Regions from separate parts of the Oceanobacillus sp. CAU 1775 genome, predicted to be linked through region 2. Evidence: riboswitches for the same ligand, from Rfam matches in the RefSeq annotation. Region 2 holds a riboswitch; the other holds the start of a gene.
What was found. A riboswitch is a leader RNA that binds a small molecule or an ion and turns the genes downstream of it on or off. The one in region 2 is predicted to bind S-adenosylmethionine.
Positions count from the first base shown of each region.

Region 1: another riboswitch for S-adenosylmethionine. It lies ahead of ACXYMZ_RS11480 (OsmC family protein); the one in region 2 lies ahead of ACXYMZ_RS08175 (methionine ABC transporter ATP-binding protein).

Region 1 is NZ_JBTLRO010000006.1:43,831-49,512, forward strand. Features, by position in the region: gene ACXYMZ_RS11470 (carboxypeptidase M32) at 1-1,336, shown strand, start outside; gene ACXYMZ_RS11475 (DUF3231 family protein) at 1,506-2,009, shown strand; gene ACXYMZ_RS11480 (OsmC family protein) at 2,138-2,584, opposite strand; SAM riboswitch class I at 2,696-2,803, opposite strand; PreQ1 riboswitch class I at 2,984-3,028, shown strand; gene ACXYMZ_RS11485 (QueT transporter family protein) at 3,036-3,539, shown strand; gene ACXYMZ_RS11490 (response regulator transcription factor) at 3,734-4,426, shown strand; gene ACXYMZ_RS11495 (sensor histidine kinase) at 4,404-5,682, shown strand, end outside.
Region 2 is NZ_JBTLRO010000004.1:53,842-59,523, reverse strand. Features, by position in the region: gene ACXYMZ_RS08185 (MetQ/NlpA family ABC transporter substrate-binding protein) at 1-643, opposite strand, end outside; gene ACXYMZ_RS08180 (methionine ABC transporter permease) at 672-1,328, opposite strand; gene ACXYMZ_RS08175 (methionine ABC transporter ATP-binding protein) at 1,321-2,349, opposite strand; SAM riboswitch class I at 2,440-2,541, opposite strand; gene ACXYMZ_RS08170 (thioredoxin family protein) at 2,606-2,920, opposite strand; gene ACXYMZ_RS08165 (toprim domain-containing protein) at 2,945-3,301, opposite strand; gene gcvH (glycine cleavage system protein GcvH) at 3,459-3,842, opposite strand; gene ACXYMZ_RS08155 (arsenate reductase family protein) at 3,923-4,279, opposite strand; gene ACXYMZ_RS08150 (acyl-CoA dehydrogenase family protein) at 4,473-5,682, opposite strand, start outside.

The DNA.
Region 1 (5,682 bases), on a different contig from region 2:
TGTTTCAGATGAAATGAAAACTTATTTGGATGAACTCCAAAAGAATAAAGAAGAATTAACACCTCTATTAAAGAAAACGGTGGAAGAGGTGCAAAAGAATTACGATTTGAGTAAAAAGATTCCGGCAGATGAATACCAGGAGTTTGTCATTCTATGCTCTGAATCAGAATCCATATGGGAAGAAGCAAAGGAAAAAGAAGATTTCCAAATGTTTTTACCCTATCTTGAAAAAGTTGTTGCGATGACTAAAAGATTCATTAATTATTGGGGAGAGAAAGACGGTAATGCATATAATCGTCTTCTGGACCAATACGAGCCAGGATTAACGACGGATATCATTGATGAAGTATTTGACCAATTAAAAGAAACAATCGTACCACTTGTGAAAAAAATCGGTGCACAAAATAATCAACCCGACACTTCATTTATATTTAAAGATTTTCCAATAGAAAAGCAAAATGCATTTAACTATAAAATTTTGAATCAGTTAGGGTTTGATTTTGAAGCAGGACGATTAGATGAAACCGTACATCCATTTGCGATGGGTATCAATACAGGTGATGTGAGGGTTACGACAAGTTATAAAGAAAATGACTTTCGTTCAGGGATATTTGGTACGATTCATGAATGTGGACATGCTTTATATGAACAAAATTTTGATAAAAAATTAGAAGGCTATCCAGTTGCAGATGGAACTTCAATGGGTATTCATGAGTCACAATCTTTGTTTTACGAGCATTTTATCGGCCATCACGAAGGTTTTTGGAAATATAATTATGAGAGTTTACAAGAACATTCACCGGAACAATTTGGCGATGTTTCCCTAGAAGAATTCTTACGCGCAGTTAATATTGCACAACCTTCACTTATTCGAATTGAAGCGGATGAGCTAACTTACCCACTTCATATTATGATTCGTTATGAAATTGAAAAGGAATTATTTAATGGGGATCTAGAGGTGAAAGATTTACCACAGGTTTGGAATGATAAGTATGAAGAATACCTAGGTATCCGCCCAGAAAACGATGGGGAAGGGATATTGCAAGACGTTCATTGGTCTAGTGGCTTGTTCGGGTATTTTCCATCCTATGCATTAGGATATATGTACGCTGCCCAATTAAAAAATGCAATGCTAAAGGACTTGCCAGATTTCGATTCTCTATGTGAAAAAGGAGATTTTGAGCCGATTTTACAATGGCTAACAAAACATGTCCATCAATACGGAAAAATGAAAGAACCACTAGAAATTATCCAAGACACAACAGGCGAAAGACTTAACGCCAAACACCTAGCAACATACCTAGAAGAAAAATACACAAAACTTTATAACCTATAAGATGAATCATGGGGACGGTTCTCGTGTTGCAATCATTGCAACACGAGAACCGTCCCCATGTTGCATTATATTGCGCAAAGCATGTATATAAACGAGCAAATGTAGAACAATATGTTATATGAGGTAATGAAAGGTGTCACAATTCATGAAATTAATTAGGAGGATTAAGATGGGTGTATTAAGTGGAAATCCAACAGATGAGCCGATGCATTATGGTGAAGTTTTTAGTACATGGTCATTTATATTAGTAGCTAAAGGAGCAATCGCAGGTTATCAAACACATTTAAACCACACTGGCGATGATGATTTAAAGAGATTACTTGAAGAAGCAATTCAAGGCGCACAAGAAGAAGTTAAAAAGGTTGAAGAATTATTAAAAGCAAATGGAATAGGGCTACCACCAGCACCACCAGAGCGTCCGAATGCTAACTTAGATGATATTCCAGTTGGTGCACGTTTTGCAGATCCAGAAATCTCAGCGATACTTTCAGGAAATATTGCTGCGGGACTCGTTGCTTGTAGTACAATCATGGGGCAATCCATTCGAGAAGATATCGCCATGATGTTTGGCCAGTTCCATATGCAAAAAGCACAATTAGGAGCGAAAGCACTAAAATTAAACAAAGCAAAAGGCTGGTTAATTCCACCACCATTGCATACTAAAAGTAGTTAATGAATATCTAAAATATAGTTGGCGGTTCTCCTATAAAATAGAGAATCGTCTCTTTATTTTTATAAAGCTATAGAAAGGTTTCAATTGCACTTAATAAAAATGCAATTGAAACCAATATTTATTAATAATTAAGCCTTTTGATTAATACGATAAGATGATGAAAAACCTACAGCATTTTCAATCGTATCTCCTACTGGACAGTGGTTCTCTAAAAACTCCAGGAACTCAACGACTTTTTCTTCTGGCGCATCTGTTTCAATGGAATAAGTGGAACGGATATTTGAAAACCCTGGTCGAACGTCTGCCTTGCCTAAAAATCCATCTGTATCTAAATCGCCCTCTAATTCAACTTTAAAGTCATTTAAATTAATTCCAAACTTTTCAGCATAAGTGCGTGCGACTATGGACTGGCATGCGCCAAGTGCAGACAATAGTAATTCAACAGGATTCATTGCTGTGTCAGTTCCACCAAGTGATGCGGGTTCATCAACAATTACTCGATGTTGTCTTGCTGTAGTTTCTACAAGGACCCTTTCTTTTAAATGTGCATTTGCTTTAATTACTTGTGTTGCCATCATTATCTCTCCTCAAATTTTTATTTATTCAATTCATGACAACTCGAGGAAAAAATAAAAACCCCCTTCTCAAGAAAATGAGAAGGGAGCAGAATATACGGATACCGTCCTTTCTCATCTTTAGCATAAATATAATATGCTTCTGAAATTGGCACCTTGCTATAAATAGCGGTTGCCGAGAGTTCATCGGGTCAGTCCCTCCCTCTCTCTGGATGAGTTGTCACTAATATGAATTTTATAAACGATAACATGTATAATTTCAATTGTCAAACTCTTTTTGCAACATGGGGACGGTTCTTCTGTTGCATTGAATGCAACACGAGAACCGTCCCCATGTTGCACTCTTTTAAACTTGTGTAAACCTTTTAATCTATTATATAATGGTAAGGCTTTTTGATTATTGACGTGGTTCGTAACCATCCCACGATAAAAAACTAAGGAGAGGTTTATTATGAAGACGAGGACACTTGTTGTCAATGCGCTGATTGCTGCATTGTATATTGCTGTGTCTCTACTTGTTGTGCCGTTTGGTTTTACAAATATTCAATTCCGAATCTCGGAGATCTTCAATCACTTAATTGTGTTTGATAAACGTTACTTCTTCGGAATTGTAGCAGGGGTATTTATTTATAATTATTTATTTTCCCCGCTCGGTTGGTTTGATTTAGTATTTGGAGTTGCGCATTCAGCAATTTCACTTGGTATTATTATCTTACTAGCGAAGTACATCAAGAATATATGGATCTTACTCGTTGCAAATACGCTGGTGTTTACATTCAATATGTTTATCATTGCGTTTGAACTGAATCTTGCTTTAGGATTACCATTCCTACTCACATGGTTCACAACAGCAGTTGGTGAGTTTGCAGTTCTAGCAGTAGGTATCCCATTGATTTATGCATTAAATAAACGATTGAATTTTAATCAATTAATGGATAAAAATATATATTCTTAAAAAATGAAGCAATTCTTTTTAGGGTGCAAGACGCATAACAGCGTTTTGCACTCTTTTTTGTCGTGACTCTTATTGAACTATATAATAGAGACATTCATAAATCTTAAGAAAATCTTCAGAAATTTACTAACTTAAGTTTAAGATTTACAGGCTATGATTGTTTTAGATAAGAAGTACGGAAAGAAGGGGAAGCATTGGCTAATTATAATGTATTAGTTGTAGATGATGAAAAAGAAATTCGCGATGCTATTGAAATTTATCTGAAGAATGAGGGAGTAACAGTTATCAAGGCAAAAGATGGAATCGAGGCATTAGAAATTTTACATAAACAGGAGATACACCTCATCATTTTAGATGTGATGATGCCGAGATTAGACGGTATTTCTGCCACACATAAAATACGTGAACAAAAGAATATCCCAATCATTATTTTAAGTGCAAAAACAGAGGACACGGATAAGATTCTAGGATTACAAGTTGGGGCCGATGATTATATTACAAAGCCATTCAATCCAATGGAACTTGTCGCTCGAGTAAAATCGCAGTTAAGAAGGTATGTCACGCTCGGTACATTTGAAGGTGCCACTAAAGTTATTGATTTAAATGGACTTACACTAGATGTGGCCTCGAAAGAAGTAACAGCGCATGGGGAAGTGGTGAAGCTCACGCCAATCGAATACAAAATTGTAGAGCTGCTTATGACTCATGCCGGTCGTGTTTTTTCTATTGATGATATTTATGAAAAAGTGTGGAACGAGCCAAATTACAATGCGGAAAACACGGTAGCAGTTCACATCCGTAAAATCCGTGAGAAAATTGAAATCGATTCAAAAAATCCAAGATACTTAAAGGTGGTGTGGGGCATTGGGTACAAAATGGAAAAGTAGCTTAACGACTCTACTAATTACTTCGTTACTCTTTACTATTGGGATCACAGGCATATTTTTACTCGTTGATCATGGTTACTATTACGGGCAAAAAAGTTACTTCCACACACCAGAATTCGAATATGGTGAGGTCGATCAATTTACCGGACTCTTTGATACATTTGAGGTAAATGACTTATCACTTGAGGAAGCAAAGGAAGGGCTAACCGTTTCAAGAGATGAAATTGAAGAGCACCGCTATCGCTTTGGTGATTTATCCGAACAAATTGAGAGTATCAACTTTCAATACGAAGAAATGATTGAGGACGCATTGAGCAATGAACGACAAACTCTCGCTGATTCTTATATAGAAGATAGAGATTCAAAGATTGCAGATATTACGAAGAACTTTGAGAGCGAGGAACATATTGAAGCGAAAGTTTTACAAGAAAAAGAAAAAGCTCTTGAAGAATATTATAAAAATAAAGAGAATCATCGTGCTCAGTATGAACAATTAAAAGAGAGCTTTCAATATTATTTTAAGGACACAGTGACAGGAGAAGTTTTCACTAATATGACGAGTGAAGATGCCCAGGTAAATGATATTAATAGCAGCAACATGCTCTATTTTAAGCAGATATCTTTTATGAACTGGAATTATATTCCTTATGAAAGTTCGGGAATGGAATACAGCTTTGAAGTTATGAGCAACGGAGATAGAGAATTTGAAGGGAGAATTGGGGTCCCAACTACCTTAGCTAGTTCACATCCTTATATGCAACTTTATGAAGAATATAAAGTAGAGCGAGTAATCTTTTGGAGCCTTGTAGCTCTTACTATAATTACTTTAATTTTATCGGTACTTATTTTTAAAAAAGCCAAGAAAATGCGAATAGAGATCAAGCACTGGAGCATTTATTATAATAAACTTCCAATTGATATCAGGTTTTTATTATTAGGTGTAACCTTAATTTTTACTTTCATATCATTTTTGATTCTAATAAATCAAGTTTACTATATAACTACTGCCTTTATTCCATCTATCGTAATAGGCGTTTTAATAGCTACCTTGGGATTAGCACTTTCATACATTCAAAGTATTTACCTATTATCAACAATCAAAGATTGGAAAGTTCTTGAAAAAGAATGGAAACTAAGTTTATCTTATAGAGGATTTCTAGTTACCAAGAAATCTACGATTAAGTTGATTGAAAGATTAAAACTAGCTTTCCTTGGCCAGTCAATTGGCATACAAATCCTACTGTTATTTGGATTAG
Region 2 (5,682 bases):
CAAGTACATCTGCCTCAGATAAATACATTTCAGGCAGAAGCCCTGGATCCACATCTGGAGAAAATGTTAAATTCTTTGGATTATCCACGATGTCTTCAATCGTTGCGGCTGATTTTTCTACATTTTCATCAAGAGTAAGTAAGCCTTGTTGTTCAAATAAAGAAAGAATTCTACCATGGTCAGGTATCGAACGACTAATGATTACTTCTGTACCATCCTCGATATCATCTAACGTTAAAATATTTTGTGAATATACTCCCATTGGTTCTACATGGATTCCATCTATATAATCTAAATCATAGCCTGTAGTCTCTACAGTTTCCTCAAGAAACGGTATATGTTGGAAGTAGTTAGCATCTAAGCTACCTTCTTCTAAATCTTCATTTGGTAATACATAATCTTGGTAAGGTTCAATTGTGATAAAGATTCCTTCTTCTTCAAGTAAAGGTTTTGCCTGTTCTAAAATTTCAGCGTGTGGTGTACTTGATGCTCCAATTACAAGCTCAACTCTTTCCTCTTCTTGTGCTTCACCATTTGTATTATCCTCTGTATCAGCACCTGTATCCGTTTCGTTATCACTGCTTCCACAAGCAGCTAACAGTAAAATAAATGACAATAAAATAAATCCTAAAATTCTTTTCATTTTTTTCTCTCCTTAAGTAATTTATATTTTATCTTTTATCTAACTTATTAGTGATATAATCCCCAATAAATTGAATAATAAAGACGATAACTAAAATAATGATCGTACATGCGAAGACTAAATCAAAATCTCTTCTCTGAAATCCATAGAAGTATGCGTAGTCTCCTAAGCCTCCCGCTCCGATTAATCCAGCCATTGCCGTATAACCAATAAGTGCGATTGTTGTTACGGTTATGCCAGAAACAAGGGCAGGCATCGATTCAGGAAGTAAAACTTTGAAAATAATCGTTCTTGTTTTTGCACCAATCGATTTTGCAGCCTCGATAACTCCTTTATCAACTTCTTTAAATGCAATTTCTACTAGCCTCGCATAGAAGGGAGCAGTACTTATAATTAGTGCTGGTAAAGCTGCGGTAGGACCTCTTAATGTCCCCAATAAGAAGTTTGTAAAAGGGAATAAAAGAATTATTAAAATAATAAAGGGAATCGAACGAAAGATATTAACAATTCCGCCAGTAGTGACATTAATTATTTTATTTTCCCAAATGCCACCCTTTGTTGTTAAAAATAAAAGTAAACCAAGAGCAATTCCAAATACTACCGTTCCTATTAAGGAAGCAAATGTCATATATAGTGTTTCGTTTGTTGCTGTAATAAGTTCATCAACTTTTAAATTTTCAAGCATTTTCTATAACCTCCAGCTCTACAGAGGTTTCTGCTTTAACAGAAGCAATTGCTTTAGAAACTTCTGCTTCATCACCAATCATTTGTACAAATAATGTTCCATAACTACCTGCTTGCGTATTCGTTATTTTACCCTGGAGAATATTTATATCGATCGCATATTGTTTTGCTAATCTACTTATTAAAGCTTGATTCGCTTGCTCTCCAATAAACTGAAGCTTCAACAATTTCCCACTTGGATTTGCACGAATAATACTATCTAAATCATTATCCTCTTCACTCATCCCCATAATCTGACCAACAAATTTCTTTGTCACATCTTGAGTAGGGTGTAAGAAAACATCTAATACGTTTCCAAGTTCAACGATTTCTCCGTTTTCCATTACAGCAACACGGTGACATATTTTACGAATCACTTGCATTTCATGAGTAATTAATATAATCGTTAATCCCAATCGTTTGTTGATATCAACTAGCAATTCTAAGATGGAATTCGTTGTCTCGGGATCTAGCGCAGATGTTGCTTCGTCACAAAGTAAGAGCTTCGGTTTATTCGCTAGTGCACGAGCTATCCCAACACGCTGCTTCTGCCCACCACTTAGTTGTGAAGGATAAGCACTTTCGCGACCAGTTAACCCAACTAGATCAATTAATTCCTGTACTCTTGTTTCTCTCTCCTGCTTATTCACCCCAGCTATTTCGAGAGGAAATGCAATGTTTTCAGCAACTGTTCGTGACCAGAGTAGGTTAAAGTGTTGAAAAATCATGCCGATATCTTGTCTTGCAACCCTTAGTTCATCGGGTTTTAGTGAAGTGATATCTTTTTCACTAATTTTAATACTACCAGTCGATGGCTCTTCTAAACGGTTGATCAAACGTACGAATGTACTTTTTCCTGCTCCACTATAGCCAATTACACCGAAGATTTCACCGTCTTTTATTTCAAGGTTCAAATCATCAACCGCGGTGATTTGCTTGTCTTTTGTGGAATATACTTTACTTAAACCTTTAATCGAAATCAATACCGTTTCTCCTCTCTAAAAAATATACTAAAAAACGCCTTCCTGTTAGAGAACAGAAAGGCGTAGGAAATTTAAATATACGCTACCGTTCCCTCATCTTTCAATAAATTGCAGGATTTGGCACCTTTCAATATAAAATTGAAGGTTGCCGCAGTTTCAAAGGGCCAGTCCCTCCACCGCTCATGATAAGAGATATTTAGTTATTAAATTGATTAGAAATAATAGTAGCATTACAATTCCTTATTGTCAACAAAGATTATACTTGACTGAATAATTCTGGTTTATATTTCAATAAATAACGATATATATTTCCAGTTGAATGCAAAGTATAGACCTTTTCTTTCACTTCATGATTTTCCATAATAAATAGACAAGGTACCTGTTCAACTTTATGTTCATGCATAAATTCCTCTTCGAAATTCGCATTCATTTCATAAAAAATCGTTTGTTTATGAATGGCTTCAATATTTTCAAGCATTGCTCGAGCAACACTACATGTACCACAAAATGGGGTATAAATAAATAAAATATAATTACCAGATTGTAACTCTTCCGTTGATATTTCCTGCATAAACTCACCCTAAATTAAAATTTATTAAATTAGATATAGTGTTCTCACTGTAAAGCGTTTTGCTAATAATAAAGAAGCAAGGACTTTATGTGGCGTAGTAGCTACCTCGCGATAATCACTATTTATATAAATATGTTCTGCGTGAGGCAACTCTCTAGCCAATTGCTTTCTAAGCTTATTACCTTGTTTATCCTCATCAACTAAAATATACACATCATTTTCGTCTAAAAGATAAGTCTCTAATAATTCATCAAAACGATGAAGACTGAGAGAACCATTCGTACAGATAATTGTTACATCTTCATCAAGGACCTCTTCGACTTTTCGCTTATCTGTTAAACCCTCAACAATAATTACCTTTTCAGGTTCATAATTCATCATCTCATTGCTCCCCTTATCTAAGCAAGCAGTTTGCTCGTTTGAGTTTATAAATAATAGAGACTTTTCCTTCATTCTTTTAGTATATGAAAGACAAAGGGCTAACCATACATGAAATTGTATTGTTAGCCTGCTTAAAATATTATTTAGTTAATGAAAATTAGTCCTCGTCGATAACCTCTTGATATTGTTCCGCAGTTAGAAGGTTGTCTAACTGGCTTTCGTCATCAAGTTCGACAACAATCATCCATGCTTCTTCGTATGGTGACTCATTTACTAATTCAGGGCTGTCGTCAAGCTCTTCGTTTACTTCAACCACTTTACCACTTACAGGAGCATATAATTCTGAAACAGTTTTAACTGACTCTACACTTCCGAATGATTCTTCTACATCAATCGTATCATCAACTTCAGGGAGTTCAACAAACACAATATCTCCTAATTCATCTTGTGCAAAATCTGTAATGCCGATACGTACTTTATTTCCCTCTTTTTTAATCCACTCATGTTCTTTTGAATAAAGTAATCCTTCTGGTAAACTCATATTCACTGCCACCCTTTCAATTATCTTATTATTTTAACTATACAATGGAATAGATATAAAGTAAAACAAGAGTTTACTCTTTATTTCCACGTCTCTTCGTAAATTTCTTCTTTAAAACCAACCGTTACTTTCATTCCGTTTGTTGCGATTGGGCGTTTAATTAACATTCCATCAGATGCAAGGATCTCGGCCATTTCTTCTAATGATGCATCTTTAATTTTATCTTTAATATTTAGTTCTCTGTATTTCTTACCGCTAGTATTAAAGAATTTCTTAGCTGGCAACTCACTTTTTTCAATAAGTTCGATAAGTTCCTCTTTCGTTGGAGTATCCTCAACAATATGAACCGCTTCATATGCAACATCATTATCTTCAAACCATTTTTTTGCTTTCTTGCATGTCCCACAATTTGGGTACCAATAAAAAGTAAGACTCATTATAAAATTACCCCTCATTTCGATTTCATTTTTCAAATATAGTTTATCATACAACGTTCGTTCATTACATTAAAAGCATTTTTAGGCATCGAAACTATGGTAGAACCCATTAAATGACTATTAGTATAGATCATCGTTTAAATTAAAATAACAGCGCATAGCCAAAAGCTACACGCTGTTATCTATATAAAAATTAAATTACATACGTTTCTTTATCGATGATCGCTTTCGCAATTTCACGTTTTTTCTCTACAACATTTGTTGGATTGTGACGTGTTAATTTGCGTAGGGAAGATAGCATCATACGAAGTGTATCTCCTTCTTCTACAGCAATTAAAATGTCTTTTGCGTCTGCTTCGATACGATTAAACGCTTCTTGTGCATATACTTGCGTATATAAAAGCTTTTGATTATTCTTTTCAGCGCCCGTTGCATTCATTGCTTTTTCTGTACGAAGTATTGCAGATTCCATGTTGAATACTTCTCCAACCATATCTGCTAGCTTCACAAGAATTTCTTGCTCTTTTTCTAATTTTTGCATGTATTTCTGTGCAGATAGACCTGCTCCAAGTAAGACAATTTTCTTGGCATTTTTTAATAGATGCTTTTCTTGCTCTAATGGTTCTGTGCCAACTTCCTCTGGCATCATCATCATTAATTCTTCTTGTAGACCTTGCGCTTTTTGAAGTAAAGGTAACTCGCCCTTCATTGCTTTCTTCAATAATGTGCCTGGTACAAGTAGACGGTTAATTTCATTCGTACCTTCAAAAATACGATTAATTCTTGAGTCACGGTAAATTCTTTCTACTTCATATTCCTGCATGAAACCATAACCACCATGAAGTTGAACTGCTTCATCAGCTGTACGGTCTAGTAATTCTGTTGCCATATATTTTGTAATGGAACACTCGATTTGGTATTCAGCAATTGCACGAGCAATTTCACGCCCATCATCAAGTTCCTCTTCAGATAATGCACCCATACGTTGTTCAAATAGCCCAACTGTACGATAAACAGCACTCTCATTCGCATAAATTTCAGTAGCCATTGTTGCAAGCTTAGATTGAGTAAGTGCAAAGCTAGAAATTGGAACACCGAATTGCTTTCTTTCGTTAACGTATTTAGCAGCAAGCTCTAGCGCGCGTTTTGATCCACCTACACCACCAACCGCAAGCTTATAACGACCAACGTTTAGAATATTAAATGCAATAATGTGTCCACGGCCTTTTTCACCTAATAGGTTTTCAACAGGAACTTCTGCATCTTCTAAAACTAATGTACGTGTAGAAGAACTCTTAATTCCCATTTTCTTTTCTTCAGGTCCAGTTGAAACTCCTGGGAAGTCACGTTCAACAATAAATGCTGAGAAATGCTCTCCATCGATTTTTGCATAAACGATAAAC